3 regions of the Aneurinibacillus uraniidurans genome follow, and region 1 is predicted to be linked to each of the others. Evidence: riboswitches for the same ligand, from Rfam matches in the RefSeq annotation. Region 1 holds a riboswitch; each other region holds the start of a gene.
What was found. A riboswitch is a leader RNA that binds a small molecule or an ion and turns the genes downstream of it on or off. The one in region 1 is predicted to bind cyclic di-AMP.

Region 1 (10,792 bases):
TCGCACGGCATTTCCGAAATACTCTACGCCTTCACATCAGGAGCAGCAAATAACGGGTCAGCATTCGCCGGTCTTGGCGCTAACACAAATTTCTATAACATCGTCATCGGGCTGGTTATGCTGTTCGGACGCTACATCTCCATTATCGCCATGCTTGCGATTGCAGGTTCGCTCGTTGTGAAGCCGCCTGTCGCTGTGACAGCCGGTACATTCCGGACGGATACACCACTATTCACGATGATTCTGCTCGTCATCATTATGGTCATTGGTGCCCTGACTTTTTTCCCGGCGCTCGCCCTTGGCCCGATCGCAGAACATCTGGGAATGTTTTAGGAATTAGACGTACAAGAGGAGGAAGCCACAATGGCCAATCAAGCGAAGTCACTGCTGGATAAGCACATTATCTCGCAAGCGATCATTGATTCATTCAAAAAGCTGCATCCAATGGTCATGATGAAAAATCCTGTCATGTTCATTGTCGAAATTGGCACCTTTATTACACTCATTTTATCTCTGCTGCCAGATGCCTTTGGGCCAAGCACGGTCAGCCGGAGCTACAACATCGCCGTATTTTTGATTCTTCTCTTTACCGTCCTATTCGCCAACTTTGCCGAAGCACTGGCGGAAGGACGTGGTCGGGCACAGGCAGATAGTCTACGTCAGGCAAAGTCTGACACGATCGCACGTCTGGTACAAAAAGACGGGACCATTCGTGAAGTCTCGTCCACTCAGTTACGCAAAGGCGATATCGTCCGTGTCGATACGTATGATCTGATTCCGGCTGATGGTGAGATCATCAAAGGCCTAGCTTCTATTGACGAGTCTGCGATTACCGGGGAATCAGCTCCCGTTATTAAAGAAGCAGGTGGCGATTTCTCATCGGTCACAGGAGGCACACGAGTCGTATCGGACTCCATCGTTATGCGTGTTACTACCGATCCTGGCGAGTCGTTCCTCGATAAAATGATCTCGCTAGTGGAAGGCGCATCTCGCCAGAAAACACCGAACGAAATTGCTCTGACGACATTACTGACTGTTCTTACGCTCATTTTTATGGTCGTAATTGTCACTCTTGTTCCACTCGCAAACTATTTAAAGGTCCAACTAGACGTAGCAACGCTCATCGCCCTGCTCGTCTGCCTGATCCCAACGACAATTGGTGGCTTATTATCCGCCATCGGAATTGCCGGTATGAACCGGGTCACACAGTTTAACGTACTCGCGATGTCCGGTAAGGCGGTAGAAGCAGCCGGGGACATCGATACGATGATTCTGGATAAAACAGGCACGATCACATTCGGCAATCGGATGGCAGCCGAGTTTATCCCTGTTACAGGGATATCTCATTCAGAAATGACACAAGCCGCCCTTCAGTCATCCGTCAAAGACGAAACACCAGAAGGCCGCTCGATTGTCGATCTGGCCCACCAGAATGGCACCACTTGGAACGAGCATGAATATGAAGGAGCGGACACGATCGAATTCACCGCCGAGACACGCATGTCCGGTCTTACCTTGTCGAACGGCACAACCATTCGTAAAGGCGCAGTCGATGCCATCAAAAAATGGATCACTGCTCAGAACGGTATCATCCCACCTGATCTCGATGAAAAAGCCGGTCAGATCGCTCGCGCAGGTGGAACACCGCTTGCGGTTGCCCTTAATGATCGCATACTTGGATTGATTTACTTAAAAGACACGGTGAAACCAGGCTTGAAAGAACGATTTGCGGAATTGCGAGCCATGGGAATCAAAACCGTTATGTGTACCGGCGACAATCCACTTACCGCCGCTACGATCGCAAAAGAAGCGGGTGTAGATGAATTCATCGCAGAAGCAAAACCAGAAGATAAAATTGCCGCCATCAAAAAAGAACAGGCGCAGGGCAAATTAGTCGCGATGACCGGAGACGGCACAAACGACGCACCTGCTCTCGCACAAGCCGATGTTGGTCTCGCCATGAACTCCGGTACGATGGCTGCGAAAGAAGCCGCCAACATGATCGATCTCGACTCTGATCCAACCAAGCTTTTGTCCGTCATCGCCATTGGCAAACAACTGCTGATCACACGCGGCTCACTGACAACATTCTCAATCGCCAATGATATCGCCAAATATTTCGCGATTATTCCAGCCTTGTTCATTCTGGCTCTTCCACAGCTTCAGTGGCTTAACATTATGCATCTCGCATCACCGCAATCCGCGATTCTCTCGGCACTCATTTTCAACGCTGTGATCATCCCGCTGCTCATCCCGATTGCGATGCGCGGCACAAAGTATCAAGCAATGGACGCAAACCGACTGCTAACACGCAATCTTCTGCTCTATGGAGTAGGCGGTGTTCTTGTCCCATTCGTCGGTATTAAAGCAATTGATCTCATTCTCGCCACGCTTCTGTAGCAGGCGAATGATAAGGAGAATTCACATGACATCTGTATGGACGGCTTTTCGTACTTCGCTTATTCTCATGCTGCTGTGTGGGCTGATTTATCCACTCGCCACAACAGCAGTCGCTCAAGTATTGTTCCCGCATCAAGCTGAAGGAAGTCTCGTAACAGAGAATGGACATATCGTCGGCTCTGAACTGCTCGCCCAAAACTTCACATCGCCGAAGCTGTTCCATCCGCGTGCATCGGCGGCAAACTATGATCCAACGGCATCAGCGGCTACTAATGCCGCCGTTGCAAGCCCTGACTACGTCAAAACGGTAAAGCAGGCAATCCATACCGTTCAACAAGACAATCCGGCCCTTGTGTCTTCGATCCCGGCCGATCTCGTTACGACATCTGGTTCCGGCTTTGACCCGCATCTGTCACCTGCCGCTGCCCGAGCACAGATTCCTCGTATTGCTAAAGCAACAGGTCTCACGGAAGAGAAGCTGAATCAACTTGTGGATGCTCACACGGAAAATCGCTCACTTGGCATTTTTGGAGAACCTCGTGTGAACGTATTAGCTCTGAATCAGGACCTTCTTTCTTCTATTAAATAAGTACACACAGCCGCCTTCCTGCTGCAGGAAGACGGCTGTTGGAGGTTATATGTGATGAAGCGAAAATCACCAGAACAATACTTGCAATTGATTGAAAAAGAAAGCCGGGGCCATCTGAAAATTTTTGTCGGAGCTGCTCCTGGTGTCGGAAAAACGTATGCAATGCTGCGGGAGGGCAATGACCTGCTTACCCAAGGAGTGGATATTATTGTCGGATTGGTGGAAACACATGGCCGTAGCGAGACAGCCAGTCAGATTGGAAACTTGCCGCTCTTCCCCCTTCAGACTATTTCCTACAAGGGAAAAGAGTTAGAAGAGCTCGATCTTATAGGCATTCTCGCTCGTCATCCCCAGTACGTCATCATTGATGAGCTGGCGCACACCAATGTACCCGGCACAAAAAACCAAAAACGCTATGAAGATGTAATGGAAATGATCAAAGCTGGCATTAATGTCCTAACCGCTGTCAATATTCAGCATCTCGAAAGTTTAAATTGTACCGTCGAACAGCTAACAGGCGTCAAAGTGCGGGAACGGGTTCCAGATTGGATTCTACGTGAGGCAGATGAAGTACAACTGATTGATACCTCACCAGAAAAGCTGCGCGAGCGACTAAAATCCGGTCTAATCTACCGTCCCGAAAAAGTAGAGCAGTCGCTCCATAACTTTTTCCGCATCGGCAATCTGAACGCCCTGCGAGAGATTGCACTCCGAGAAGTAGCCGACGATGTCGACGAAAGGCTTGAGTCATACAAACTTGAGCGAGGCATTGAACTAATGAAAGGCGCAAACGAAAAAATTCTTGTCTGCGTCAACTACCGACCGAATGCTGAACGCCTGATCCGCCGTGGCTGGCGAATTGCCCGCCGCCTGAAATGCGAGCTGTACATTTTGACTATTCCACTCGCTCCGGTTGATCGTCTCAATGCAACAACTCGCAAACAGCATCTTGAGCTGGAACAAATCGCGCGTGACCTCGGTGCAGAATTTCACATTCGAGCGTTAGGAGGAAAAAAGCCCGAACAAATCATGATCGACTTCGTGAATGAAAAAGGCATTACCCAGATGGTCCTTGGGCAATCTGCCCGCTCCCGCTGGGAAGAAATCATCAAAGGCTCCATCATAAACCGAATCATGAAAAATACCCGCTTTGTCGATATTTTAATCGTAGCCGATGACGTCGATTACCGGGAATAAAAAAACCCCCAACCGCACATTTGCAGTTGAGAGTTCTTTGCGAAAGTTATGTATGGATGTTAATTCACGCGACGCGCACCCGCATAACGACTAGCCCAATAATGCTTATCATTGAGACTGCTAATCGATACGCCGCTGCTGCTTGCGGAATGTACAAATTTCCCATTGCCAATATACATACCAGCATGAGAAATCCCTCCGCTGCGCGATGTTTTGAAAAAGACGAGGTCTCCTGTCCGCAATGCTGAACGTGAAACCGGCGTGCCCTTTTGATACATCCCGCTTGCTGTACGCGGAAGCGTAATGTTCTCGCTTTTAAATACGTAATTTAAAAACCCTGAACAATCAAATCCTTGACGTGTTGTGCCTCCGAACTTATACGGTATTCCAATGAGGCTTTTCGCTTTTGAAGCAAGTGTCGCTGTCGAAGCAGCAGACGCTGTCTCAGCTCCAAATGATAAAGATAGACCAGTGACTGTAATAGAGGCGGCAAGTAAAAAAGACCAAAAATTCTTTCTTTTCAAGAACGATTTACTCCCTTCGAGCCTACGAGGTTAGTTGACGGGTTCAGAGGATAAGGTCTCTGTCCGCATGCGCAGATTCACCCCAAAAGAAATACTTTCCCCCGCTTCACAGTACGTGAATTCGGCAAGTAAATTTTTGTAACTTCACACCTTTATTTCTCTCTCGTAACAACGCTCTTATTCTATCGAATATTGGCGAAAAAAAGAAGTTTTTCTGGATAATGTTCAAAATTTAGACATATTTATAGGTTTTTTTTTGCAACTTATTTATAATATGCTTGTTTTCTGCTTTTGCAGGCGGCGCATCCACCAGGTAAGCACCGGAGGAACGGCAAAAATCACAAAAAAGACCCGGAAAAGTTGATACCCACTTACCATCGACAGGTCAGCATGGACCATCGCCGCCGTTACTCCCATCTCAGCAATTCCACCCGGAGCAGTACTTAAAAATGCAGTGGAAAGCGTCATCGACGATACTTTTGTCAGCAGCCAGGCAACGAGTAACGAAAATAAAATGAGCAGCAAACTGCTTGTTATCGTATATCCGCCCAGCTTTTTAACGTTTCCAAGCATATGCGGCTTCATCTGCAAACCAATATGAACACCGATCGCAAACTGGGATAGCAAAATAATCGTATGCGGTAGCGGTGGAACAGGCCTATAAAAAATAGCACAACATGCCGTTGCTAACAGCGGTCCGGTAAGCACACTAGTCGGCAGCCCGATTTTTCTGCCTATCCATGCTCCTCCAAGCGCAATCACCGCATACAAAGCATACATCCAACCGTCTATATTACCCGTTCCCCCACTGCTAGAAGCTATAGGCACAGCTTGTTCGACTCCTATACCATGGATCGTCAGAAATGGAACGGCAAAAATGACACTCATGACGCGAATTGTCTGCATAAATGCGACTACAGTCGCATCTACTCCTTCGACTTCCTCACTCAGGACAAGCATCTGTGATAACCCGCCCGGTACACTACCAAACACACCACTCGGCAGCGTAAGACCCGTTCGATATGCTACCCATGCTCCGAGTGAAAGACTAAACACAACCGTAGCGATTGTAGAAACAGCCATATATGGAAGCTGCTGAATAATCTGTACAACCGTTTCATGTGTAAAAGCCGCCCCTAGCATAGAGCCAAGTACAAGCAGCCCGGATGAACGCAAAGCAGTCGACCAATACAATGTGCGTCCAGTAGACAGTCTCCACACCATCACAGCGGTAAGCGGTCCAAGAATCCAGGGTAGTGGAATATACAGCAGCATGAACAGCAGTGCTCCAGCTAATCCCACAACAGCCGCTTCGATCCCTGCTTTTCTCTTTTGTTTTGTATTCATATTTCTCTCCTCCACCCCCAATCGTATCCCTCTCCTCATAGTTTTACAACCGCATAAAAAAAGCATGCTCGCTTGTAACAGCGAGCATGCTTGTATAGAATTACACAATCGTAAATACTTTGGTAAGCCGCGTCAGCTCAAACAACTCTTTGACAACTCCGCGCAGCCCTTGAATCGTAAGCTGCCCGCCTACCTGCTGCGTCCGCTTGTGAAGTGCCACAAGCACGCCAAGCCCCGAGCTATCAATATAGTCTACAGCAGCAACATTAATCATGAAATTTTTATGGCCCTCTTCCATATAGGTAAGCAATTGCTCGCGAATAGAGGATGCCTGTTCTACATAAATGTTGCCCCGCAGTGTAACATGTACTTGTTGGTTAGCTAATACAATATCTTCTATCATATGTACAACTGACACTCCTCTCCTGTTCTCACATTTTGAACTGGTCCACTCTCGAACGCAGTTCAATTGCCATCGCGCTTGTCTGTTCCGCACTAGCCGCAATCGTCTCCATCGATGTAGACACTTGTTCTGTCGTAGCGGATACTTGCTGCGCATGATGGGCTGTATTCTCCACAATTGTCGCCAAAGAATGAATCAATTCGATAATTTTATCAGAGCCAGCTACTTCTTCATCCGTTACTGCGACAATGCTGCGCACTTCTTTCTCAGTAGCGGATACAGCCCGTAAAATAGCAGATAGCGCTTCTCCCGCCTGTGCCACAATGACCGTACCTTCTTCTACCTCTGTTCGGCTCTGCTGGGTTGCAGTAACCGCTCGAAGCGTACTTTCGGAGATTTTTTGTACAAGCTCAGCCACTTGAACCGCTCCTGCATTCGATTGCTCCGCAAGCTTGCGCACTTCATCTGCCACCACAGCAAATCCTTTTCCTGCTTCCCCAGCACGCGCTGCTTCAATCGCCGCATTCAGCGCCAGCAGGTTGGTCTGAGCTGCAAGCTGTGTAATTGTATCAGTGATCAGTTCGATTTCCTTGGAGTACTCATTCAGGGTAGCAATTAATGTCTCTGTTTCTGCCGTTCGGTTCTGAATGCTTTCCATGCGTCGCACCGTATCGGCTACAATATTTTTGCCATTTTCAGCTGTACGTAGCGTCTCATCAGAGTTCTCGGCCGCGCTGTTCGCTTTATCCTTCGCAATCTGAATCAGAGAAGAGAGCTCTAACAGTACTTTGGAAGCATCCACCACCGCCTGACTTCCTGCTTCCGCAGCAGTCGCTACTTCGTGAATACTATTATCTACTTCATGAACCCCTGCACTCACCTGCTCACTTGAAGCAGCCATTTCTTGCGACGTAGCTGACAATTCTTCTACACCGCGATATACACCGCCCACAACAGCATGCAGATTTTTCTTCATCTGATTAAAAGAGTTAGATAGCTGACCAATCTCATCTTTACTTTTTACTTCTATGTCTTCTACCGTTAAATCATTCTCTGCAATCCGTCTAGCCTGCTCTGCCAATTTTTGCAGTGGTTTCGAGATGACTGTGCCAGATGCCAGCGCCACCCCGATTGCTGTAAGAACAGATACTACACTTAAAACGATCAGAATAAAATGAGTAAACTGGTACGATTCCTCGTTTTGATTCATAAGCTGTTCCGCTATTTGTTCATTCAGCTTCATCAGGCTCGCAAGCTCCTCACTTGCTTTGCCGAATGGTGCGCCTCCCTTCTGCAACCCAGCTCGTGCCTCTGCATACTTGCCTGCTTTAACAAGCTTTATATTGTTGCGCACAATCGTTTCAAACTCGGTCCAGGAAGTAGTAAAGCGGGTAAATATATTTCTTTCTTCTTCTGTTAGGTTACTACTACTATATTCTTTCATAATTTTAGCAATTTGTACAAGGTTTGCTTCGGCCTTATCTGTCAGCTCTGGTTTTTGAAAGACAACCGAGGACAACATATTCACCCGTGTATTTTCCGCATATTTACCAATCACTCCAAGCTGCGATATGGGAACCACCCGGTTATGATACATTGTATCGCCATTTTCATTAATTCGTACTAACGAAACATTGGAGTATCCTGCCATAGCCAACATAAATACGACAATACACAGATTTGCAATGACTAGCTTTTGTCTAATATTCAAGCAATTTTCCCTCCTGTTCTTCTAGCCATTATCCCCTAAGGCAACGAGTGCGTCATTCCGTACAGAAACTGACTTCCGACATGAATCTGTATATTTCACTAGCATAACCTCGTTACCTTTTTGATTATATTTTATATAATCGGTTACTTTCTTCATAATATAGAGACCTCGTCCTGATTCTTTATATAATTCCTCAGAGGTAGAATAATGCGCGTATGATAGCCTTTGCAATCGTTCATTCCCCTCGAACCCTTCTCCCTCATCCCGCACCCGAACCATCAGACGCTTCCCTGTGCTGTGCAGCCGAATGGTCACCGCCCTATGCTCTCCTCTGTTTCCATACCGCATTGCGTTATTAATGGCCTCATTGACAGCAATCTCTAGCAAAATGTTATCATCGGTTACTGTTTCCTGGATGAATATACGGATTTGTTCCCGTATGAATGGAAGCTCCTGTTTCCTGATACAGACAAGCTGCAGCTCCCGCATGCGTATCCCCCCTATTACACTCCATCTATCTATCATCTATCTATCGGATCTGCAGACAAATCGCTGACGCATCATCACTGCATTCCTTGCTGTATGCCATTCGCTCAAGCATCTCAACCGTAGAACGGAATGATCCTTTTCCTTCTCCAGCAAATGAAAGCGGCAACATATCAAACAGGCCATCTGTGAGAAAGAAGAAGCGATCTCCTGAGCCAAATGCTAGCTCATGCTGCTCATACTGTACGCCATCCATAATACCAAGAAACATACCCGATGCTTTAATAAGTCCCTCTACCTGCCCGGTATATGCTAGAAAATACGTAATACCAGCTGATGCATACGTAAGTGTATGTGTTGTAAAATCAATTTCGAAGCAAATCGCTGCAGCAAATGATTCGTCCGTAAACAAACACATCGCCTCATGATTAATATAAGCAAGTCTCTCGGCAAGTGAACGGCTGCTCTCAAACGCTTGGCGAAACAGGATACGCAGCCCTGATGTCTGCAAGGCCGTTGCAACTCCATGTCCCATCACATCAATCAAAAATCCAAACAATTTTGTTTTGTCCCGCGTCCACTTATACCCGTATAAGTCTCCACTTACATATCGATATGGCCTGTAAATACTTTTTAATCTAAGTCTGTCATCTTCAAGTGGCGCTGGCAGGAGATCGCGCTGAATTTTCGCTGTCTGCAGCAGCTCATTACGCAGCTGTTCCCGTTCCGTAATATCAGCAAATACCGCCATGTAGTACACTACTCTGCCCATCCGGTCTTTAATTGCCGTAATTCGAAGCCATTCTAGATAGACGTCCCCATTCTTGCGTCGGTTCCATACTTCGCCTTGCCAGCTTCCTTTCTCCTTTAATAAACGCCACATATGATAATAAAAAGCTGGCGGTTGTTTTCCCGAACGCAAAATGCGTGGCGTCTTACCAACTACCTCCTGAGATCGATAACCCGTTACACGCGTAAAAGCAGGATTCACGCTAATAATGATAGCAGAAGCATCTGTAATTAAAATCCCGTCACTTGAGTGCTCAAATACAATTGAAGCCAGATAAAGATGGTCTTTCACATCTATTGCTTCTCCCACCCCACGCAATCCTTTCAGCTCCTCTCTGCGATAATCCCTTTTCTTTATTTATAGCAGGTATACAACCTTTAGTATCATAATAATTCTAACAGTTTTACGAACGATAGGAAAAATGTTATACAAAAAGGAGCTGCTCCATAGATGTATGAGGCTGCCCCTCGGCAAAACAAGCTATTTTTTTATGTGACGGTCAAGCGCAAAGCCTGGCAGCTGCTGCTGCATAGCAGCGAAGATATGCTCAAGCTGACCGGCTACGCTGCGGATTTCATCCTGAGCGTATTCCTCCTTACGCAAGGTAATGAAATGCGCAAGTCCGTACATGTTAGCATAGAACGGCAGTCGACGTGCATTGCCGTTCAGAACAACGTACGGAGCAACTCCAATAAGTCCAGCCGCCATGAGTGCTTCGTACAATTCATGCGACTCAGCGTGCAAGGATAGGAAAATATCCGTAATACGATCCGCTGTCTCAGTACCAGTCGCGTCTACAACTTCCTGCGGCAAAATAAAGCCATAACGTGTATCTGGAAGCTGAATCGAGAAATCAAATGCGCGGTGACGAATAATCTGATGGTGACAACCCTCTGAACATACAACCGCTACCCGCTTGCCAAACGCACGTGTTACCGCTGGCAGTTCATTGAAGCGGTTCATCAGCGAGACATTCCCTAGTGTCATATCATCCGTATGCACAAATGTAAGGGCAGGCGCATCGTCTTCTATTTCCACAAACGGACCACTATATAGCGGCAGTTCTTTCTGTTCAGCTGCACGACGATGATAAAAATCTGCCACGTATGAACGGTGGAACGGTGTGGCTTCCGTATGACTAATCAAAGATGGCAAAACTTCCGTCGTATGAAGCCGTACCTTCTCGGCGGTCTCTACAAACTCTTGACTATACCCTTCATGCGCAAGAAGCTCGGCAATCGCATCTGAGATCGCCCGTGCATTGCCCGTAATCGCAACGTTTGATTTCGTTGCAAGCGGCAGTGCATTACGCGCATTCTCATACGCCAATTTCTCTGCGGCACCG
Region 2 (10,792 bases), 1.3 Mb from region 1:
TACAATCGGGGGATTGACGCATGTAGAGGCACAGCGGCGGCTGGAAGATGTTGTTTATACAATTGACCACATTCCGCTGCAAGTAACGATTGGAGATCGCGTATTTCTGATCGATAAAAAAGCCATCAAACTTTCGTACGACATGGATGCGACGATGAAGAAGGCGCAGGATGTCTCACGTGAACGGACAATGGCAGGACTATGGCAGAAATGGCAGGGAGATGCACCTCCGCTAAGTATTTCGTTTTACGTGACGTACGATGAGAAAGCGTTAGAAGCGATCCTCGCTGAGATTAGCCGAAATGTCGGACAACAGGATTCGAAACGAACGACGGAGAGAGGCACAGTTGACGTAGCCGCTCGAAAAGACGTGCAGGTAGATGTACCACGAACGATAAAGGCCATTGATGAGGAACTACGGATGTTTAATCAGCATCTGCGTGTTCCGCTCGTGCTTTCGCGTGAGAAACCGGGAACGAATCGAGCGGTTACTCGAAGTGCACTTACATCAGCGGCACGCGAAATACAATAATGATCGTAAAAAAGCAGCCAACTGGCTGCTTTTTTCTTTCAAGTAAGCAGAAGCGTCACTTCCATTTGTTTTTCGTAGTGTGTACGGTAATTGGAGTATTCATCCATTGTTTTATTTCTTGTTTACATTTCATACCTAACGGGGTACGATAAATATACCCTATTTTACGTTGAGGTGATAACAGATGGAATATAATGATGCTGTCAGAAACCGTCTTCGTCGTATTGAAGGGCAGATCCGTGGGGTGTTGAGCATGATGGAGCAGCAGAAAGACTGCCGCGATGTTGTCACTCAATTGACTGCCATTCGTTCTGCTGTGGATCGTGCTGTCGGATTAGTTGTTGCGACGAATATGGAATCATGTATTCGTATGGAGATTGAGAAGGGGAACGATCCTGATCATGTAATTAAAGAAGCAGTTGAATTGCTTGTGAAAAGTCGATAATTTTTTGATAAGAAGCCAGCGCTATGTGCGCTGGTTTTTTGTGTGGAAATAGAAAGGATGTATGATCGATGTCACAGGCACTGATGCCACCACTCTGTATAATAAAACCGATATAGCTTGTATGGAAATGGGGTGAAGTACGTGAAATGGATGATTCCTAAACAACATGGTGCCTGGGGGATGCTGTTCGTTCCTTTTGTAGCAGGCGCTAGCCTTGGTGGCTGGCAAATCTGGCACCTACCAGCGCTGGCCGGCTGGTTACTGTTGTATCTGGCTATTTATCCGCTTCTTCTTGCACTCAAGACAAAGCGGCGCCGTCATATGTATCTCAGGTGGGCAGGAGGATATGCGGTAGGAGCTATAGCCTTGTTAGCAGTCCCGCTTGCGGTGAGACCGCAGCTTTTTTTATGTGGAGTGGTGATGCTACCGTTGTTTGCAGTAAATATGTGGTATGCACGTCGCAATGATGAGCGAGCTTTCGGCAATGATAGTGCGGCGGTTGCAGCGTTATGTCTGGGTGGACCAACTGCGTATGTCATCGGAACCGGTGGATCGTATGATCAGCGTGCTTTCATGTTGTGGTTTATATTTGTTCTCTTTTTTCTAGGTAGTATCTTTTTTGTGAAAACGATGATTCGGAAGCGAGACAATCGAGTATTTCGCTTATTGTCATGGGTGTATCATATTACTGTACCATTGACGCTGGCGACAGCCGGATTCGTATTCCTTGCTATCGCCTACGTCCCCAGCCTTGTGCGTGCATTGGTGATGCCTGGCAGAGAACTGTCAATTAAAACAGTCGGATTGACAGAAACGGCGAATTTACTTTTGTTTGTAGGTCTTGTGCTGCTTGCTTTCCGCTAGGGTGTCTCTTCAGAGGATACGGAAATGCCATGGCGCGTAAGAAGTGCAGCGGTAACGCCTAGACCTGGGCGCTTTTCTTTGGAGAATGTCCCATTATAAATCGTCGTGCTGCCGCACGAAGGGCTTCGTTCTTTTAGAATAGCGGCGCTCGCTTTAGCTGTTTGTGCTATGCGAAGCGTCTGCTCGGCACCATGGATAAATTCTTTGGTTACATCATTGCCTTCACGATCAATTACACACGCATGACCATCAAGTACGTCAAATCCATCGCCACCGATGATTTCTGCCGGAAGGCGTGGGGTAGACAGACCGCCCAGTTGTTCTGGGCAGACAGGAATGGCTTCACCTTTGCGAAGCCATTCTTCTATTTTCTCTACGCGATTATGTCCGCCGTCATACCGACATTCACATCCGAGTAAGCAAGCGCTGATTATCTTCACAGAATAATTCTCCTTTCGTATGGTATGCTGTTTTTACCATACTTTTTTTTGTAGAGAAAGACAAGAAAGGAGCGGTGGAGATGAGGTATTCTTTCTGTCCAAAATGTGGTGGGCATCTGGAGCTAAACGAAGCCAAAGATGAGACAAAACCGTACTGTACAGCTTGCGGGTTTGTTTTTTATCAGAATCCAGCAGTCGGAGTGGCCGCGATTATCATGCGGGATAAAAAAATTCTTTTGGGCCGTCGTATCGGTGGTGTGTACGAGGGCAAATGGTGCATTCCATGCGGCTATGTAGAATGGGATGAGGATGTATATGAGGCAGCCCGCCGCGAATTTGCGGAGGAGACCGGGCTTGTCATTACGATTCGTGGCGTATATACGGTCCATTCAAACTTTCATAATCCGAGTCAGCATACCGTTGGCATCTGGTTTATGGCAGACGAAGCGGATGGAGAACTGATAGCAGGAGATGATCTGGATGCGGTCGGCTTCTTCGGATATGACGAGCTTCCAGAGCTTGCGTTCCCGACCGATAAGCTTGTTCTCCAGCAATTAAAACAGGAAAATCAGTTGTGTTAGCAGGACAATTTTAGTATGTACCGCTGTTTTGTCTGCTAAATTGTCACAATCGTGCTATACTTTTCACAAAAAGCTTGACTGGAAAGGAAGGAAGCAAGAGATGAAGCATTTGCTGAATCCACGAGTGCGTGATATTCAAATTTCGGGCATTCGTACATTTTTTAACCGGGTCGCGCAGTATCCTGATGCGGTATCCCTGACCATTGGACAGCCGGATTTTGCGACACCAGATCATATTAAAGAAGCAGGAAAACGGGCGATTGATGAGAACCGAACTACGTATACACCGAATGCGGGCTTATTGGCACTGCGCGAGGCAGCTAGTGCCTTTGTGAAGGAAAAATACGGTCTTACATATGATCCAGCGACAGAAGTCATTACGACAAATGGCGCCAGTGAAGCGATTGACATCGCGCTGCGTACCATTCTGACCGAAGGATGCGAGGTTATTCTACCGGCTCCTGTATATCCGGGCTATGAGCCGATTATTCGCCTGTGCGGAGCGACTCCGGTTTATGTCGATACAACAGATTCAGATTTTAAAATGACGGCGGATAAAATCGCACAGAAGCTGACGGTGAACACTCGCTGTGTCATCTTACCGTATCCGTCTAATCCGACTGGTTGTACACTCGACGAGCAGGCACTAACGGAGATTGCAAAGCTTTTGGCAGATCGTGATGTGTTCGTGTTGTCGGATGAGATCTATAGTGAGTTGATTTATGAAGGTACACATCGTTCACTTGCTTCGTATCCGGCATTGCGTGAGAAAACAATTGTCATCAATGGGTTGTCAAAATCGCATTCGATGACGGGCTGGCGGATCGGATTTACGTTTGCTCCGGCGTATATTAGCGAGCAGATGTTGAAGGTGCATCAGTATAATGCCACATGTGCTAGTTCGATCAGTCAGTATGCTGCACTGGACGCACTGACTGAGGGACGAAATGATGCAGATATCATGAAAGAGGAATATGATAAACGTCGCCGTTATGTATGTGAGCGGCTTACCAAAATGGGATTGGTCCCGGTTGTACCGACTGGTGCTTTCTATGTGTTTCCATCGATCCGGGAGTTTGGGCTGCCATCGTTTGAATTTGCATCGCGTTTGCTTGAAGAAAAACGGGTAGCGGCGGTACCAGGTGATGCGTTCTCCTCATATGGAGAAGGATACATTCGAATTTCGTATGCGTATGCTCTTGATGTGCTGGAAGAGGGGCTGAATCGCCTAGAAGCATTCGTGAACGAACTGCGGAGTCAGAGATAATGAGTAGAGAAAGTCTGCGTGATAAGCACGCAGACTTTTTTTGTCAGGATTTGTCCCGAATGGCTGTTAAATATAGTATGATGAAAAAGGAAGAGGAGGGGGATAATGGATAAAGATTATGCTGTGCGCATCCACCAGCGCAATTTACTTATAACCAAAATTATTTGGGGATTCTGGCTGCTGTTTAGTATTGTAGCATTTGGTGCAGATGCTGCTACAGTAGGGATTCTGCTCCCTGGTGGACTTGTATGTGGGCTTATCCCGTTCTTATTAAGTCATCGTCCCCAATACGCCGTGCTGACGATGTATGTCACCATCACCCTCCTGTTTAGCCTCTGTACGGCTGTCACGGCTTTTCATCCATCTCTATCGATGTTTATTTTTTTCTGGCTTGTTCTTGTGATGAGTTCCCTTTATATGCAGGTCTGGCCGATTGTATATGCAGGTACACTGACGTTCGGGGCGACATGTGTATTCTTTTTGTACCAGGCTGATCTGACTTCCGGGCAAATGATTTTATATGATGTGATCCCTTTTGGTCTATTGAGCATATGTTTGACAATTTTTCTTGTGGTTAACAGCCGGGTAAGTGAGCAACTTTGTGAGACAGCGGAACATAATCGTCAGGAAGCGATCGAAGCAAAGTCGCAGATGGAGAAGTTGCTGAATCGACTGCAAAAATCAGCCGAGCGGAAAATGGAACATATGGCGCTTCATGATGCACTGACAGGTCTTCCTAATAGTCGAAAATATCGTATTTTTCTAAAAGAATCACTGGCACGTTCCGCATCTTCTGGGCGAAAAACAGCTGTTCTTCTGCTTGATATTGACCGATTCAAATTTATTAATGATTCGCTTGGGCATAGGTTCGGTGATGAATTAATACGGGAAATTGCAGGTCGACTAAGAGAGTGTATGGGAACAAATCAGATTGTTGCACGGCAGGGTGGCGATGAATTTATGATGTTGCTTGAAAATGTGGCCTGTACCGAAATTGAAGACATGGCGAATTGTTTACTTCAAGCGGTCAGTAAGCCATTCATGTTGGAAGGGCACGAATTAATTGTAACTCCGAGTGTAGGGATTAGTCTGTATCCAGACGATGGGTATACAGTGGACACGCTGATTAAGAATGCGGATACAGCGATGTACCGGGCCAAAGAACAGGGAAGAAATACATACTGTTTTTATACGGGCGACATGAAGGAGACGAGCGCGCGGACGATGCTGCTTGAGAACCATCTGCGGCGAGCGATGGAGAATAAGGAACTTGTGCTGTATTATCAGCCTCAAATCTGTTTGCGTACCGGAAAATTAATAGGTGCCGAGGCATTACTGCGCTGGCAGCACCCACATCTTGGCTGGGTATTTCCATCTGAATTTATTCCGATTGCGGAAGAGACAGGGATGATCGTCTCACTTGGGGCCTGGGTACTTGAAGAAGCCTGTATGGCTGCTCGCCACTGGCAAAAGGAAGGGTACAGCTCGTTTCGGATCTCGGTTAACTTGTCTGCCCGTCAGTTCCGGGATCAGCGATTGATAGATACTGTGCTCGGCATACTAAAGCGAAGTGAGCTTGAACCGGAGTTTCTCGATCTGGAGATTACAGAAGGGATGGCGATTCATCATCTACACGACGTTGCCTGTACATTAGAAGCATTGAAAAAAGCAGGGATACATATTTCGATTGATGACTTTGGAACCGGATATTCATCGCTTAGCTATTTGAAGTCACTCCCCATTCATTCGATCAAAATTGATAAATCATTTATGCGGACGAATGAGGAAGGACAGGAGGCAGATTGGGCTATTGTATCGGCTGTTATTACAATGGCACATGGGCTTGGGTTAACTGTTATTGCAGAAGGGGTAGAGACAGAAGAACAGAGTGATATTCTTAAAGCGATGGACTGTGATGTCATTCAAGGTTATCTGATTGCCCGCCCGCTTGCTATGGAGGAGTTCGAGAAGTGGCTGCGTGGTCAGCAATCCCAGTCTTTAGTGTGATAGGGAATGGAGCATGCTCTTGTCAGTAATCATTGACGGATGATATGATGGCTACCGATACAAAGTGTTCGGCTAATGGACAGAAAGAGAGGATCTTCATGAGTCAATCATCTGGGTTTCTTAAATGGGATGAAGAAGCCAAGCAGCTGTTATCGGTAGTCTGTCGGAATTGCCCTGAGCCGCACTTTCAGCGTCGTTCTTCTAGTCTCTCGCATATCGGATGCTGCGCCTACGAGCCAGTTTTTACGTTGTTTGAGATCTATCGGATGATCGAATCCGGCCAGACCGACTTTTTTCTTAATCAAGTGTACAGTCATCCAGACAATACGGTATGCGAATATGAAATTATTACTGGGGCACGCATTGATGCACTTTTTTATGAAAAGCAGGCAGGGGAGGATGAGGCGCCGGTTGAACGCTATCATCGCTTGCTGCAGTCACCGCGCACCATCTATCAGGCGACGGATGAAAGGCTGGCTTATGCAGTTTGTCAATTCTTTGAAGATGGACGGGGATGCGGTCTCGATCCACGGTTTAAGACCGGCATTTGTCGTTCTTTTATTTGTACATCGATTGAGGATCAGCTATCTATGTCCGAACGCAAGCAGCTAGCAGACTGGCAGCGTATCATTCGTGAGGAGGGCGAGCCGTTTCATCGTCGTGAACAGGCGGAATTGGAGAAAAGGGGCTGGACTTTGTTAGATCATGTGGAGTTAATCGTTTCGTATTTTACGGAATTAGCACAAGTGAAGAAGGCAGACTCGCATCGATAATGAAGCGAGTCTGCCTTTTCGTATGTTTTACACATAGATATAGCACTCTAGTTAATAACACGGCGGGCAGTCAGGTAGTATTTTTTGTGCCAGCTGCTGTTTAGGCTGCTGATTTTGACATCATCTTGCGGGTTGGACATATGCAGCACTTGACCGTTTCCAATATAAAGACCTACGTGTGTCACATCACGCTTGCCTTGATTAGAGTTATAGAAAACGAGATCGCCTTTGCGAAGTTTGTTCTTTGGCACGTATTCACCAAGGCGTACCTGGCGATCATCATCACGTGTCTGCATATTGATGCCGTTCTTGCCAAAGATATAATAGATGAACTGGGAACAATCCATATATTTTGGTGGACGGTAGTTGTGGCTGTACTGTGCCTTGTGATTCATGAGGCTTTTACCAGTACGAATGATGCTATCAATTTTGGCATTTTCGTTGGATACATTCACAGTTTGTCCGAATTTTGCGGAAATAGAAGCCGCTTCTGCTTGCCCCGGAAGCAGAAGACCGCTAGCAAGCGTTACGCCTGCTAGAATTCCTGTTGCGAGTTTTTTCATCGATGTATTCAAGCTATTTTCTCCCTTTCCTATTATGCCGACGAGGTTAGCTGACGGGTTCGGTCGAAAGGCGCCCGATCACATCGTGTGATTTAACCCCAAAACAATAAAGGTTCCCCCGTTCCAAACAATGGTGTGTTTGGATTTGGCATGTTCTTTGTTACTTTTTATACCTTAACGTAAAGAAAGAAAGAGAACATTAGTTAACCAATGGCGGTATTTCCAATGGAATGGACAGCGATCCTCATTTAGCCTGAGTAATAAGAAAAAACCGCCTGTTTATGAAAAAACAGACGGTTTTTATTCAGGTTTTTTCCATCTTTAATACAGATAGTGCGTATAAAATGGGAGCTTCGATGGCACATTTGTATGTGTCATGCTGTCCGGCGAGGCGAAAGAGTTCTCGGTTTGGTTTTGGATTCACTTCAATAATCCAGACGTAGCCGTTTGTATCAATTCCAAGATCGATGCCGAATTCCAGAAAATTACCAAACCGGGATTCGATATGAGAGGCGAGTAGTAGGCTAATGTGCTGCATACTTTGCATGATGGATTCTGCTTTTTCCGCTGAGAACCGTCGAGTAAGTAATGTTAACATAGATGTCGCTTTCCCTCCGCTTCGCAGGTTGGAGGTCACAAGGCGGTCAGGGGATTGTTTGCCGACCATACCTGTTATGCACCACTGTCCGCATACGTCCTTCTGGACAAGGACCCGGCTATCACAGATCATGCCGGGTATGAGAGAAAGAGACAATCCTTGTTGGAGGACGAAGGTTTGCTTTTGCTGCTGTGCCCATGTCAGTACATATCGTTCGGCCGCTTCGAGCGAATGAGCAGTGTGGCGAATCACGCCTTCTTTGCCGCTGCGTCCTACCATTTCAAATCGTTGCTGGTGCCGCCGGATACGTAGAATCCCCTTGCCGCCGGAGCCATTGACTGGCTTGGCATATAAAAGAGGGAAGCGTCTAGTCAGCTTCCCAAGTGCTCCGGACGTGAGTGAGACTGTCACAGGCAGATGACGAGAAAGTTCCGGATGATGGCTAAAATGACGGTGCGCGTTCCATTTGTGAGCGAACCGGTTATTAACGTATCGCATCCGACTTTTGCTGCGGTATGCACTGTATATACGTAGGGCATCTCGCCTCATGTAACTAAAGCGGTCATAAACAATATCTGGTGTGCGCGTCTGTACGCGGGCCCATTTTTTTGTATGTGTGTTGTAACGAAAGCCTTGAACAGTCCCGTGTGCTTCGTCGATATCAGTTGGGCTGTATACGATAAGTACACATTTGTGACGATCGGCTACTTCTGTAAGCTGTGCGCAGTACGAACTACCTGCCAGAAATGAACCATGCCGGTATGTCAGAACGCCAATAAGAGGACAGATCGCTGAAGTCATACGGATTCAATATCCCCCCTCCTCCAGTCACCTGCTCCAAGCCAGAGGGTAGGTTTGCCTGTCACCCCGGTAATACAGGAGAATCCGACCATACCGACAGATAGGCACGTTTTCAGACTAGCTGTGTTATCGAATGCCACTCTTGCGTATAGCTTCCCGAGCTGAGTAATGGCCGTTTCGGTTAGATGTTTGCCCAGACCTCTTTCCCGCACATCGGTGCGTACCACGAGAAATGATTCCTTGCGCCCATAATCGGCTGTGGCAAGTATGCCGAGCATTTTTTTGTTTTTGATATGGACAAGAATGATCGCTCCGTCCTGGCTGAGTGATTCCGGTGTAAGAGAAGAAAGCCAGTGAATCGCTTGACTGGTGATGCGTTTATCCCCGTTTTTACGGATGAAGTTGATCAGCCGATGGCGATTGCGAGCGAATGAGTCTGCATCAAGCTTTCGTGTGGACATGGTGTACGCCTCCTTTCGAGCGGATAAAACGAGACTGATATTGGGCATATTCGATTGTGCGGCGCAGAGACAGCTTGCGAATATGAGGTTCATCGAATTTTCCTGGTTTTGAATTGGCTTCGATAAACCAGATGCGCTCCTGCTTATCCATTCCAATGTCCATGGATACTTCGCCTAATGTTGGCCACTCTTTTTCGAGAGAGCGTGCAATCATTAGAGCAACGCGTCGAATCGATTTCAACAGGTCAGCTGGGGAGGAGCGTGGGAAGGCGGCTGGTAAAATAGCGTATGGTGACTGAATCGAGCCGCCTTGCGGTACATGGGTTGTAATGCGGCCGCTGCCCGCCAGCCGAATGCCGATGCCGGTTACGCGCCATTCGCCATATCCGTTTTTTTGAGCAAGTAGACGCATATCGAATAGTTTGTCATGAAACGTGGCGAGATGAATTCCCTGTTGGATCAAGTAGGGACCGTCAAGGCGCGGGGACAGAAAGTTCCATAGCATATCTCGACTCGTAAATATCTGCTTTACCGTTGATTTCTTGAGCTGGTACTGTAGCATAAACGAAGTTCGCGTATTTTTTTGCAGACGATAAATTCCTTTGCCAGCCATGCCGTTAACTGGTTTGACATAGACGAATGGATGCAAGTCAAGCATATGAAACAGTGATTCTTTAGAAGCAAGCGGGACGGTCTGTGGCAAATAGCCAGATACATCTAGGTCGCGCTGTAGGATAGTAAATAGCCGTCGTTTGTTAAAAAAGTGTGGATTGTATAGGGTAACTTGCGGGAGAGCGGTCAGGCGGTCTAGTGCTGTCTTTACATGTTCTTTTTCTTCATAGGCCCGATTTGGAATTCGGTTATAGATAACATGCGGCAGCGGCAGGGTTTCTTTTACCCATTTATTGTTCTGTTTATGATACAAATAGCCGCGGACCGTGAGTGTTTTCCAGTCGATGTTTTCAACGGGAATGACATAGATGAGTGCCCCGAACTTTCGACCGGCTTCGATAATATCGATAAAGTTGCTTTGAACCCCCCGGAATAATCCTTTTCCTGCTACAGTAAGAATTCCAACAAAGGGACCAATTGATGGTGTCATATCTGGCTGTTGTCGAATGCGAATCCGGCTTTGAATGACGGATGCGTCTGGCCGTTTTTGCGTAATGGTGAGCGTTTTTTTCCAGCTGCCTAACCGAATCGTCAGTTTTTTGTTTGCTGCCAGTGCATGCGGTACGTGACCTGACGGAAGGTGCAGATACCACGTTCGCTGTAGCGGGTCAATCGATACTCGGGCGGTCGTAAGCGCCCCCATCATGATCCGGCACCTTTGCGCGACTTAAGGTAATAGGCATACTTTAACGGATTAAGGCGAACGGAGCGATAATAGGCACCGTTTTCGATGCGGCGGAATGATGCCCGCCCTGGTTTGGAGTTTACCTCGATCAACCACACTTTTC
Region 3 (10,792 bases), 1.6 Mb from region 1:
TTCAATTCTGCGCACGTCATCTGTAGTAGGATCCGTAATACTTTCTGTCGCACCGTGTTCAAGATTAATTTCATCTACATACCGAATTAAATCCAGAACTTCTGAAGCAGGCAAATAATCTGTCATCCAGCCGCCAAACTCTGTTGTAATATTGAACTTTCCATCTGAATATGCCCCCGCCCCACCAAATCCGTTCGTAATGGAACAGGCCGGTAGGCATCCACTGAATTCTTTGCGTCCAGTCGGGGGTGGACATTTTTTGATTTTTTTCTCAAGAATCGGACAGCGACGTTTATAAATATCATGTCCTTTATCTATCAACAAAATAGCAAACGCAGGATTTTTGCGTATTAGTTCATAAGCAGTAAAAATACCAGCCGGTCCGGCCCCTACAATAATTACGTCATATCTCATGGCTAAGGTTCCTCCTGGGTGATTCCTTTTATAAAGCCAATCTGAATTATAACGTGCCCTGTATAAGGAATCAATAAAAACCGAACATTTTTTTTGTTATATATAAATTCATTCGTATTTTATTGAACAGAAGCATATTCGCCAGATGTACTTCCCGAAACATATAGATCAATCCATCCATTTATCATTGTTTCTTCCAAAGAAGCATCTAACGCTTCTACTGCATCTCCATATAAAACCATCGAATAAATATGGACAAACAATGTACTATATAAGCTGGTAGCTACGGCCTGACAGTTTACTTCACTGCGAATCTGATTCGTTTGCTGATAATAGCGCAGGAATTGAGTCAATTGTTCAATAATGTTTTCCGTAAACATGGCTGCGTATTTTTTACACTCGCTCATTTTTTCCGCTTCTGTGATCAGGAGCCGAATCATCGGCATTTCCTTTTTAAAAATAGCCAGGAATGCTACAACAAGTGAACGAAGATCATGCTCAAAATCATCATTTACGCCTCTAATAACCAGACTACTGATCTCAGACAATAGCGTATGACGCTGGAACATCTCAGAAAACAATTTTTCTTTACTTTCAAAATGGCGGTATACAGTCAAGTCATTAACGCCAGCAAGGCGAGCAATTTCTCGAATAGTAGATGCTTGAAATCCTTTTTGCGAAAAAATTTCCACAGCGGAATTCAAAATTTTTTCTCTCGTTCTTTTGACTCTGGGCGAATACTTTTTATCCATCTCTATACCCCTCTTCTTCATCGCATCTGTAAGAGTAGGCAAAAACACCTACAATACCAGTATCCACCATTTTGAACTAAGAAACAAGTAGTAAATTTGGTTTTCACTTCCACAAACAAAAAAAGACAGAATGCAAATGCATTCTGTCCTCTGTTTAACTATGTAATTAAATAATAGCGGCGGAGGGGATCGAACCCCCGACCTTACGGGTATGAACCGTACGCTCTAGCCAGCTGAGCTACACCGCCACGATCGTATATTATATGGCGGAGAAGGAGGGATTCGAACCCTCGCACGGTTTAACCCGTCTACTCCCTTAGCAGGGGAGCCCCTTATAGCCACTTGGGTACTTCTCCATACGGAATGGCGGACAGAGTGGGATTCGAACCCACGAGACGAGTTATCCCCGCCTACACGATTTCCAATCGTGCTCCTTCGACCAGCTCGGACACCTGTCCATGATATGCCGTTTTGTTAGCGACAAGAGTTAATTTATCATATCTAAAGTAAATGTGCAACATTTTTTTATTTACCAAAAACAAAATAAAAACAGGAAAGAGGTTCACATCCCTCTCTCCTGTTATGTACGTCATACTATCCGCAGTACTGCTCGTACATGCCCATGAGATCTGCTGCAATTTCTTCAAGCGAACGGTTCTCGATCTGGTGACGCTCAACCATGCCCATGATCTGACCGTCTTTCAAAAGAGCGAACGACGGTGAAGACGGAGCATATCCTGTGAAAAATTCACGAGCTTTCGCAGTTGCTTCTTTCTCCTGTCCTGCAAATACAGTATACAGATGATCCGGCTTTTTCGGACTGTTCTTTAATGAGTACGCAACCGCTGGACGTGCAAGACCTGCTGCGCAGCCACACACAGAATTTACTACGACAAGCGCTGTACCTTTCATATTGTCAAACTTCGCTGCTACATCATCCGGCGTCAACAGCTCTTCAAATCCGATTGAAGTCAACTCTGTACGCATAGGTTGCACAACAGAGCGCATATATTCTTCATACGACATCATATGGAAAGTCCCTCCTTCAGAAAATAAAACGTCAGTTTCACACTCTTTTAATGGTAAAAAACAGACTGTTTTTATTATAGCACTTTCCAGCAAAAAAATTTGTAACTTTTTACGTCTTTTTGTCGTTGATTATAGTAGAATAGGCAATGTGTTATAACGATATGCTTTACATATATAGAAAGAAGGTAATGATTTTGGAACTCAACCCACGGAGAAACCGAAAGACTACAATTTGGCTAGCGCTTCTCGGATTAGGCTCTATTATCGGACTTAATCTTGCCATTCATGACGGCTCTCCGGCTCAATCCGCAACCGAACAACAGCCAGCAACAACAGCCAAGCCGCCTGAACAAAAGCCTGAACCCGTAAAACCAAAGCCGGTTATACCGCCTGTTGCTATGCCTGCTCTCGGAACGATGATCTCGAAAATTCCACAGAAAAAGCCAACCGTTTATTTGACATTTGATGACGGACCTAGCAAATACACAAAAGACATGGTCGCCGTCCTCGACAAATATCATGTTAAAGGAACGTTCTTCTGGATCGGTGAAAATCTTAATTCAGATGATAAGGTAGCCTTTGCACAAAAAATGGCTGCGGAAGGACACGTAATCGGCACTCATACCATGCATCATCAACAGCTGCGTAAAAATTCGAAAGAGGCACAACTTAAGCTTATTACCGATTCTACTACGTATGTATCCAATAAAGTCGGCGTGCCAATCTATTACTTCCGTCCACCATATGGAGCCATTGACCAAAACTCTCTGCTTGCATCCAAGGAAGCAGATCAACGCTTTGTCTACTGGAGCGTTGATAGTTTGGACTGGAAGCATCCCAATCAGCCGGACATTATTATGAAGAATATTACATCAGAAGTACATCCAGGTGCGATTATTTTAATGCACGAGAAACAAACAACGCTGCATATGCTTCCCGCTATTATTGATATGCTCGAAAAAAAAGGTTATCAGATCGAGCCACTGCCGCAGCCAGCACCTGCTACAAAGGCGTAATGCACATACTACACAATCCCGCCATCGACTATTTGGATAGCGGGATTTTTTTATCAATTCAGTACATCACGCTGTGTAAACGCCCAATAAGCAATTACAAGCGCAACCGCACTCCATACCCCAAGCACAGCCAGCGAAAAAGAAAGACTCATCCCCGGGATTGGTGGCAGCATTCCGGACAAATAATCCGTAATTTGCAGGTTCACCATAAAAAAGTATTTCGCTGACTCCCACGCTGACGCCATATTCGTTAAAATCGTTCCCGCAATTAACGCGGCAACCATAATGCCCATCCCTGCTGCTGTACTGCGGACAAGAACCGAAACCATAAGCGACAGGCAGGCGACCGCAAGGCAAGCATACCAGGCCAGACCATATTCCATGAGAATATACAGCCACTGGGGCAGCACATGTACATAATCTGTATTGACATTCGCCCCCCGAATCTGAAATCCCGTCAATACTGGATACGTCCAGCCGCCATAGCCAAACACAAGACCAGATATTCCATATGCTACTCCACCTGTCAGCACAACAATGGCGGAGACAAATAGCACAAGCGCAATAAGCTTACTCGTGAGAATTTTCCACCTTCGTACCGGCCTGGTCAGCAGCACTTTAATCGTGCCACTCGTATATTCCCCGGATACAATATCCGCAGCGACAATGACAATAAGCAGCGGAATAAACAGCGATACCGCATTGTTCATGAAATCCCGCGTAAACGTGACCGCATTCGGGGAGTTTGGATCAATATTGTTGTTGAGATAATATTGCTGCTGCTCCACGCGAATGCGCATCCACTGCTTCCACTCCTCTGGAATGCGCGTACTTGAAAGCCGATTAGTCGTATCGTTAATTTGCTGACGCAGTGCGACTTTCCAATCAGACGTACCCAGCTGTTTCTGGTTGTTAACCGCCACCCTCAGCTGTGCATATGTAAAAATCGGAACAAGCACAAGCAAAATCAACACGACAACCAAAAGACGCTTTTTGCGCAGCATCTTAATTACTTCATTCATGACGAGCATGTACATACTACCCATCCGTCTCCCCTCCTGCTTCTGTCATCTCCAAGAACATATCTTCCAGATTAGGCTTTCTCCACTCTAGTCCGTATACATCAATGTCACCTTCAATAAGCTTCGCGTTTAGTTGCGGAATTTGTTCCGGATCGATATCAATCGCTATTCCCTCATCTTCTGGTTGAAGCGGAGCCGCAACCACTCCTGGGAATGACAAAATCATCTCACGCGCACGGTCTGCCGGGCGTACGTACCAGATCATACGACGATACGGCTGACGCAGCAATTCATCTACTTCCCCAACTCGCACCACTTTCCCCTGGTTGATAATCGCCACCCGATCGCACATTAGCTGAATTTCGCTTAATAGATGGCTAGAGATAAAAACACTAAGCCCTTCATCGGCTAGCTGCCGGATAAACGTACGCAGCTCTTTAATCCCCTGCGGATCAAGCCCATTCGTCGGTTCGTCAAGAATAAGAAGCTTTGGATCTCCGAGCAATGCCTGCGCAATCCCAAGCCGCTGGCGCATGCCCAGCGAATAGCTTTTTACCACATCGTCAATGCGTGCAGTAAGACCAACACGCTCTACTACCTCAGCAATTTTTTGCGCCGTTACGCCTGGAATCATCCGAGCAAAATGTTCAAGATTCTCCATTCCCGTCATATACGAGTACATCTCCGGATTTTCTACAATGGACCCAACGTGTAAGAGCGCCTTGGTTGGCTCTTTCTGAATATCATATCCGCACACTTTAATCGTACCAGCGGTCGGGCGGATGAGTCCGACGAGCATGCGGATCGTCGTCGTCTTGCCCGATCCATTGGGACCAAGAAATCCAAATACTTCCCCGGACTGAACCGAAAACGAAATGCCTTTAATAATCTCCGTACCACGAATTGTTTTTTCAACCTGATCAATCACAAGCGTCGTCACTTGTTCCATGTGCGCCCCTCCTATTTCAACACCTCGGCCATCCGATCCCCAATCCGCTTGTATCCAGCTTGGTTCGGATGAAAATGATCGCTTGATATGTATTTCATTCCATCGCTGCGAAACAAGTCATCTGTCGGCACAAAAATCGCCTGTGGATGTTCATATAGCACCTGTGTGACACCATTGTTCCACTGTTGTACAACCTTTGCACTTTCTTTTGCATTCGGTAGATCTGGAAATGGGTTATACAGCCCAACATATAGCAGCTTCGCCTTTGGATTTAGCTCGTTCACAATCGAAATAATCGCCTTATAATTCGTAAGCGCGGTAGGAATACGTGTGCGGATTACGTCCGGCTTTACCTCATCGGACTGTGTGTAGAACAAATCGTTGCCGCCAATCGATAAAGTAATGATGTCTGCTTGCTGTACCTGGCGACGAATGTCTGGTTTTGTCTGTAAATCTTTCAGCAAGTTGGACGCCTTGTACCCATTTACGCCGTTGTTATATACGTATACGTCCTTTTTTGTATTTTCCGCGAGACGACTGCGTAAGTTACCCGCATAGCCAAACCCGGACTCATCCCCTGTCCCTCTTGTTAGCGAATCACCAAGCGCCGTAATTTGCAGGTTGTGAGATGTTTTTGGCGTGCCACTACTTTCTCCAGTTCGATCCGTTTTCCAGCTTACAGGGGCCGGATGTATAACATCACGTATGCCAAGCGTTAGACCCACGGCAAGCACAACAACAGAAAAAAGGGAGAAGACTCCAAACATCCGCCATGCTGTGCGTGTTTTCATGCTTTCACTCCACTCTTTTTATTTTCTGTTTCATTATATACCTAAATAAGGAAAAATTAAAAAACGTCCATGCTGATGATTGACAGCATGGACGTTTTATTCTTCTATTATTTTTCCTCTATAAATAAACGCTTATAGGCGCTTAGCACCGACATAGCGCTGACCCCAATAATATCGATCGTTTACATTGCTGACTGATACACCTTTGCTGCTAGATGCATGAACAAACCTGCCATTCCCTATGTATACCCCTGTATGCGTAACCGGTGCATAGCTCTCTGTTTTAAAGAAAACAATATCTCCCCTACGAAGCGCAGAACGAGATACAGGCGTTCCTTGTTGATACATCGCATACGCAGTCCGCGGCAGCGATACGTCTTCCTTAGCAAATACATAGCGGACAAATCCCGAGCAATCAAACCCGCTTGTCGTCGTTCCACCCCAACGATATGGTACACCAATCAAGCTTTGGGCAACGCTCACAATGTGATCGACTGATGCTGCAGATGCTTTATCTGCCGTACCGAATACCCCCGTTAGCGCCAGCATACCTGTTAATGCAGCAGCCAGAATTTTATTTCGTTTCATTACAGTCGTACTCCCTTCGTGCTTACGAGGTTAGTTGACGGGTTGAGAGGATAAGGTCTCCCTCCGCAAGCGCGGATACACCCCATATGAAGCATGCATGTCCCCCGCTCTGTGCCTGAAAAAAAACACAGATTCAGCAAGTAACTATTTTTTTATTTTTACACTCCTTAGACAATAACCGACTCTGTTTCCTTGATTTACTTAACGTAACAACAACGTTTTTCATTTTAGCGAAACATGTCGATAATAGATAGGGAATTCATGAAAATTTTACATTTTAGACACATTTGCGATTTGATTCACGAAAAAAGGAGCCGCAACTGCGACTCCCTTTTCCTATTATACCTGAAGCAGGCTTTCTACCTTTTGCAGCATGTCGGATTTAAGTGAGGCGAGTAAGGCTCGACTTTCCTCCATGCTTTTCCCCTGAACACCAAAATAGAATTTCACTTTTGGTTCTGTGCCAGATGGGCGAACGCAGCACCAGGAACCATCTGCAAGAATGTATTTTAGTACATTCGAAACAGGAAGCGAAATAGCTTCGGTACGTGCTTCCCTACTATAAGAACGGATTCCTGCTTTATAGTCTTCACATATGACCACACTTCGTCCACCAATCGCTTCAGGCGGCGCTTCACGAAACGCAGACAGAAGTCCGCTAATTTTTTCTGCCCCCTCTTTGCCTTTAAGCGTAAGAGAAGCTAGATCTTCAAGATAGTATCCGTATTTCTGGAATATTTCTTGCAATCCTTCATATATCGTCATACCGCGTGACTTGTAATGTGCAGCGACCTCAGCTACCAATAGGCATGCCTGCACCGCATCTTTGTCCCGCACAAAATCACCGATCAAGTAACCATAACTTTCTTCGTATCCGAACACAAATGTGAACGCGCCGCTTTCTTCATACTCGCGAATTTTCTCTCCGATAAACTTAAAGCCCGTCAACGTGTCCATCGTTGTCAGCCCATATCGCGCAGCAATCGCACGGCCAATCTCTGACGTAACAATCGTCTTAAACACCGCTCCATTCACAGGAAGCGTACCTGCTTTCTGCTTTTGGGAAACAATATAATCGAGAAGCAGTGCTCCAGTCTGATTGCCAGTCAGCACCACATATTCACCAGATTCGCCCTTTACTGCTACACCGACTCGATCTGCATCCGGGTCAGTACCAAGCAGCAAATCTGCATCGAACTTCTCGCCATCACGCATCGCCAGCTTAAACGCCGCATGCTCTTCTGGATTCGGCGACTGTACAGTCGAAAATTCAGAATCAGGATTCTCCTGCTCAGCCACAACTGCAACCTGCGAGAATCCAAGCTCAGCAAGCCCACGCCGCACCAGCTTATTGGCTGTACCATGAAGCGGAGTAAAGACAATGCGCACTTGATCGCCCATTTGACGTACCAACTCCGGATTCAGACACAGCGTACGAAGCTCGTCGATATAAGCTTCATCCACTTCTTTTCCAATCATCGTCAGAAGCCCTGTCCGCTTTAATTCATCCTCGTCAGCTACTTCAATGAGCAGTTCGTTTTCGATTTGCCCTACGTATCCAATTACTTCGTCTGCCAGAGCAGGCGGAAGCTGACCGCCATCCGGTCCATACACTTTATATCCATTGTATTCCGGTGGATTGTGGCTTGCTGTAATCACAATCCCGGCATACGCTCCCAGATGACGCACAGCAAAAGAAAGCACCGGTGTCGGGCGCAGCTCATCAAATAAATACACGCGAATGCCATGTCGACCAAGCGTACGTGCAGCTTCACGAGCAAATTCGTTTGATTTACGCCGCACGTCATACGCAATGGCGACACCACGCTTTTTTGCTTCTTCCCCCTGAGCTTCAATCCAACGAGCCAGTCCTGCTGTTGCCTTGCGGATCGTATAGATGTTCATCCGATTCGTTCCTGGCCCGATCTCTCCGCGCAGCCCCCCTGTGCCGAATTCCAAATCGCGATAAAACCATTCTTCTAGCTTGTGCTCATCCTGCCTTGCTTCCTGGAGTTCATGCTTAATTTCTTCATCCAGTTGTATGTAATCCGCCCAGCGTGTATACGCTTGTTTCCACGTCATCTCTGTCTCCCCTTATTTCATCTTATACTCTAAAGTTAGATCGACAAGCTCTTGCTCAATTCGTACATCGCGTTATCCGTTTTAAGCACACCATTAAATACATCATCGAATGTAGCCGCAACAATACGATTCTGCCAAATCCCAACCATTTTACCCGCTTCGCCTGCTTGCAGTAAATCGACAGCTTTTGCTCCCAAACGACTGCCAAGCATACGATCATACGCACTTGGTGAACCTCCACGCTGTACGTGTCCAAGTACCGTAACTCGTGTATCGAACCCGGTCGCCTCTTTAATCTGTTCTCCAATCACAGAAGCCGGACAAACGCCTTCTGATACGATAATAATACTATGCCTCTTGCCGTGTTTGTGTCCCTCCATGAGGCGCTGAATCACTTCGTTCATATCATGCTCAATCTCTGGAATCAGAATCGATTCAGCCCCACCACTGAGTCCAGCCCACAGTGCAATATCACCACGATGACGTCCCATCACTTCTACTACATATGTACGTTCGTGCGATGTAGCGGTATCACGAATTTTATCAATCGCTTCAATAACTGTATTGACCGCCGTATCAAATCCTAGCGTCATTTCAGTACCCGGTATGTCATTGTCAATCGTACCCGGTATCCCAATTGTCGGAAATCCTTTCTTGGTTAGCGCCTGTGCACCGCGAAATGAACCATCTCCTCCGATAACAACTAGCCCCTCGATTTCGTTTGCTCGCAGTTGTTCAATCGCTTTCTGCTGACCAGCATCTGTTCTGAATTCGTCACAACGACTTGTGTACAGCATCGTACCGCCACGCTGAATAATATCACCGACACTTCTCGCATTCATCAATTCCAGCTGACCAGCCAGCAGGCCTGCATATCCGTGATACACCCCATATACTTCCATATCGCAGGCAAGACCGTGCCGTACAACCGCCCGCACCGCCGCATTCATGCCTGGTGCGTCTCCCCCGCTTGTTAACACTGCAATTCGCTTCATAACTATGTCATCCTCTCCTACTTTGATGATTCACTCGTCTGTATCCATCGGGCCAGTCCAACGATTCCGGCGTCATTCCCAAGAAGCGCGGGCACAATTACTTCCCGTCCGCGCACTTCCTTTGAAAAAATAAACCGGTCAAAAAAATGGAACAGCGGATCAAACAACACACGACCGGCAGCTGCAACCCCACCACCGATGATGATACGACCGGGAGCTGTTACCGTATAAGCGTTGGCCAATCCGTACCCAAGATAATACGCCATTTTTTCTATAATAGCCTTCGCTTGCACATCTCCTTTTTTTGCTGCCTGTACCACATCATAAGCGGTGATACGGCCGACCGCTTCCTTTATGTGCGCTAGTACCTGGGAAGCACCGGAGCAAGCTGCTTCCATCCCGTATACGCCAAGTGCTGTTGCAGACGCTTCTGTTTCCAGACACCCCACAGCCCCACAGCCGCATACACGCCCGCCTTCAGGGCGCACGCACATGTGCCCAATCTCGCCAGCGAGATTAAGATGGCCGCTTACAATCTTCCCATTTGCAATCGTACCGCCACCTACCCCTGTTCCAAGTGTTACACAAAGCAAATCGAGAATATTTTGTCCAGCTCCGCACCACGCTTCACCAAGTGCCGCTGCATTCGCATCATTTAAAACATATACAGGAGCATCCAGCTTCTGTCTTGCAAGCTCAGCAATCGGCTCATCCCGCCAACCAAGGTTCACGGCCTGCCTCACTCTACCAGATTCCACATCCAGGAATCCGGGAATACCAAGTCCTGCTGCTGTAACAGAGGAAATCGCAACATTGCCAGTTACGCACAACCGAGTACGTATATCCGCCAGCACCTGTAAAAACTCATCCAGCCCGCTTGTTGCTGGAGTCGGGATGCTCGCACGAACCCGAATCGCTCCATTCGGCTCTACAAGCCCCGCTTTTATGTTTGTGCCACCTATATCATAACAGACAAACACCCACATTCCTCCTGTCCCTGCTTCTCTCCTTATTATAATAGCCTGTCACAACCTTTTCACTTTCCCCCTTGACTTTTTCTTTCTACGCATGAGTATAATATAAAAGTTTGTACCAAACGAATTCGGCAGCCATATGATCCAGGAGGATGAGTATATATGCAGTTTACAAGTTAT

Region 2: linked by a shared signal. The riboswitch ahead of PO771_RS15675 (C40 family peptidase) and the one ahead of PO771_RS02925 (C40 family peptidase) in region 1 are both predicted to bind cyclic di-AMP.
Region 3: linked by a shared signal. The riboswitch ahead of PO771_RS13915 (C40 family peptidase) and the one ahead of PO771_RS02925 (C40 family peptidase) in region 1 are both predicted to bind cyclic di-AMP.

The regions. Positions count from the first base shown of each region.
Region 1 covers NZ_CP116902.1:563,867-574,658, reverse strand. The annotation lists gene kdpA (potassium-transporting ATPase subunit KdpA) at 1-333, shown strand, start outside; gene kdpB (potassium-transporting ATPase subunit KdpB) at 364-2,400, shown strand; gene kdpC (potassium-transporting ATPase subunit KdpC) at 2,426-2,989, shown strand; gene PO771_RS02930 (universal stress protein) at 3,044-4,186, shown strand; gene PO771_RS02925 (C40 family peptidase) at 4,246-4,710, opposite strand; cyclic di-AMP (ydaO/yuaA leader) riboswitch at 4,716-4,847, opposite strand; gene PO771_RS02920 (AbrB family transcriptional regulator) at 4,978-6,057, opposite strand; gene PO771_RS02915 (STAS domain-containing protein) at 6,158-6,460, opposite strand; gene PO771_RS02910 (methyl-accepting chemotaxis protein) at 6,489-8,171, opposite strand; gene PO771_RS02905 (ATP-binding protein) at 8,193-8,660, opposite strand; gene PO771_RS02900 (SpoIIE family protein phosphatase) at 8,701-9,756, opposite strand; gene PO771_RS02895 (FAD-dependent thymidylate synthase) at 9,928-10,792, opposite strand, start outside.
Region 2 covers NZ_CP116902.1:3,133,731-3,144,522, reverse strand. The annotation lists gene PO771_RS15715 (peptidoglycan binding domain-containing protein) at 1-532, shown strand, start outside; gene PO771_RS15710 (metal-sensitive transcriptional regulator) at 717-977, shown strand; gene PO771_RS15705 (YwiC-like family protein) at 1,128-1,841, shown strand; gene PO771_RS15700 (2-thiouracil desulfurase family protein) at 1,838-2,281, opposite strand; gene PO771_RS15695 (NUDIX hydrolase) at 2,362-2,862, shown strand; gene PO771_RS15690 (aminotransferase A) at 2,963-4,129, shown strand; gene PO771_RS15685 (putative bifunctional diguanylate cyclase/phosphodiesterase) at 4,235-6,136, shown strand; gene PO771_RS15680 (hypothetical protein) at 6,235-6,909, shown strand; gene PO771_RS15675 (C40 family peptidase) at 6,957-7,484, opposite strand; cyclic di-AMP (ydaO/yuaA leader) riboswitch at 7,493-7,633, opposite strand; gene PO771_RS15670 (YheC/YheD family endospore coat-associated protein) at 7,777-8,871, opposite strand; gene PO771_RS15665 (N-acetyltransferase) at 8,868-9,332, opposite strand; gene PO771_RS15660 (YheC/YheD family endospore coat-associated protein) at 9,313-10,650, opposite strand; gene PO771_RS15655 (YheC/YheD family endospore coat-associated protein) at 10,647-10,792, opposite strand, start outside.
Region 3 covers NZ_CP116902.1:2,780,449-2,791,240, forward strand. The annotation lists gene PO771_RS13865 (NAD(P)/FAD-dependent oxidoreductase) at 1-414, opposite strand, end outside; gene PO771_RS13870 (TetR/AcrR family transcriptional regulator) at 534-1,166, opposite strand; tRNA gene PO771_RS13875 (tRNA-Met) at 1,341-1,414, opposite strand; tRNA gene PO771_RS13880 (tRNA-Ser) at 1,431-1,522, opposite strand; tRNA gene PO771_RS13885 (tRNA-Ser) at 1,531-1,624, opposite strand; gene PO771_RS13890 (BrxA/BrxB family bacilliredoxin) at 1,761-2,195, opposite strand; gene PO771_RS13895 (polysaccharide deacetylase family protein) at 2,390-3,211, shown strand; gene PO771_RS13900 (ABC transporter permease) at 3,265-4,257, opposite strand; gene PO771_RS13905 (ABC transporter ATP-binding protein) at 4,250-5,182, opposite strand; gene PO771_RS13910 (GDSL-type esterase/lipase family protein) at 5,194-5,973, opposite strand; gene PO771_RS13915 (C40 family peptidase) at 6,106-6,561, opposite strand; cyclic di-AMP (ydaO/yuaA leader) riboswitch at 6,567-6,710, opposite strand; gene PO771_RS13920 (phospho-sugar mutase) at 6,901-8,643, opposite strand; gene pfkA (6-phosphofructokinase) at 8,679-9,638, opposite strand; gene PO771_RS13930 (ROK family glucokinase) at 9,656-10,618, opposite strand; gene PO771_RS13935 (iron-containing redox enzyme family protein) at 10,775-10,792, shown strand, end outside.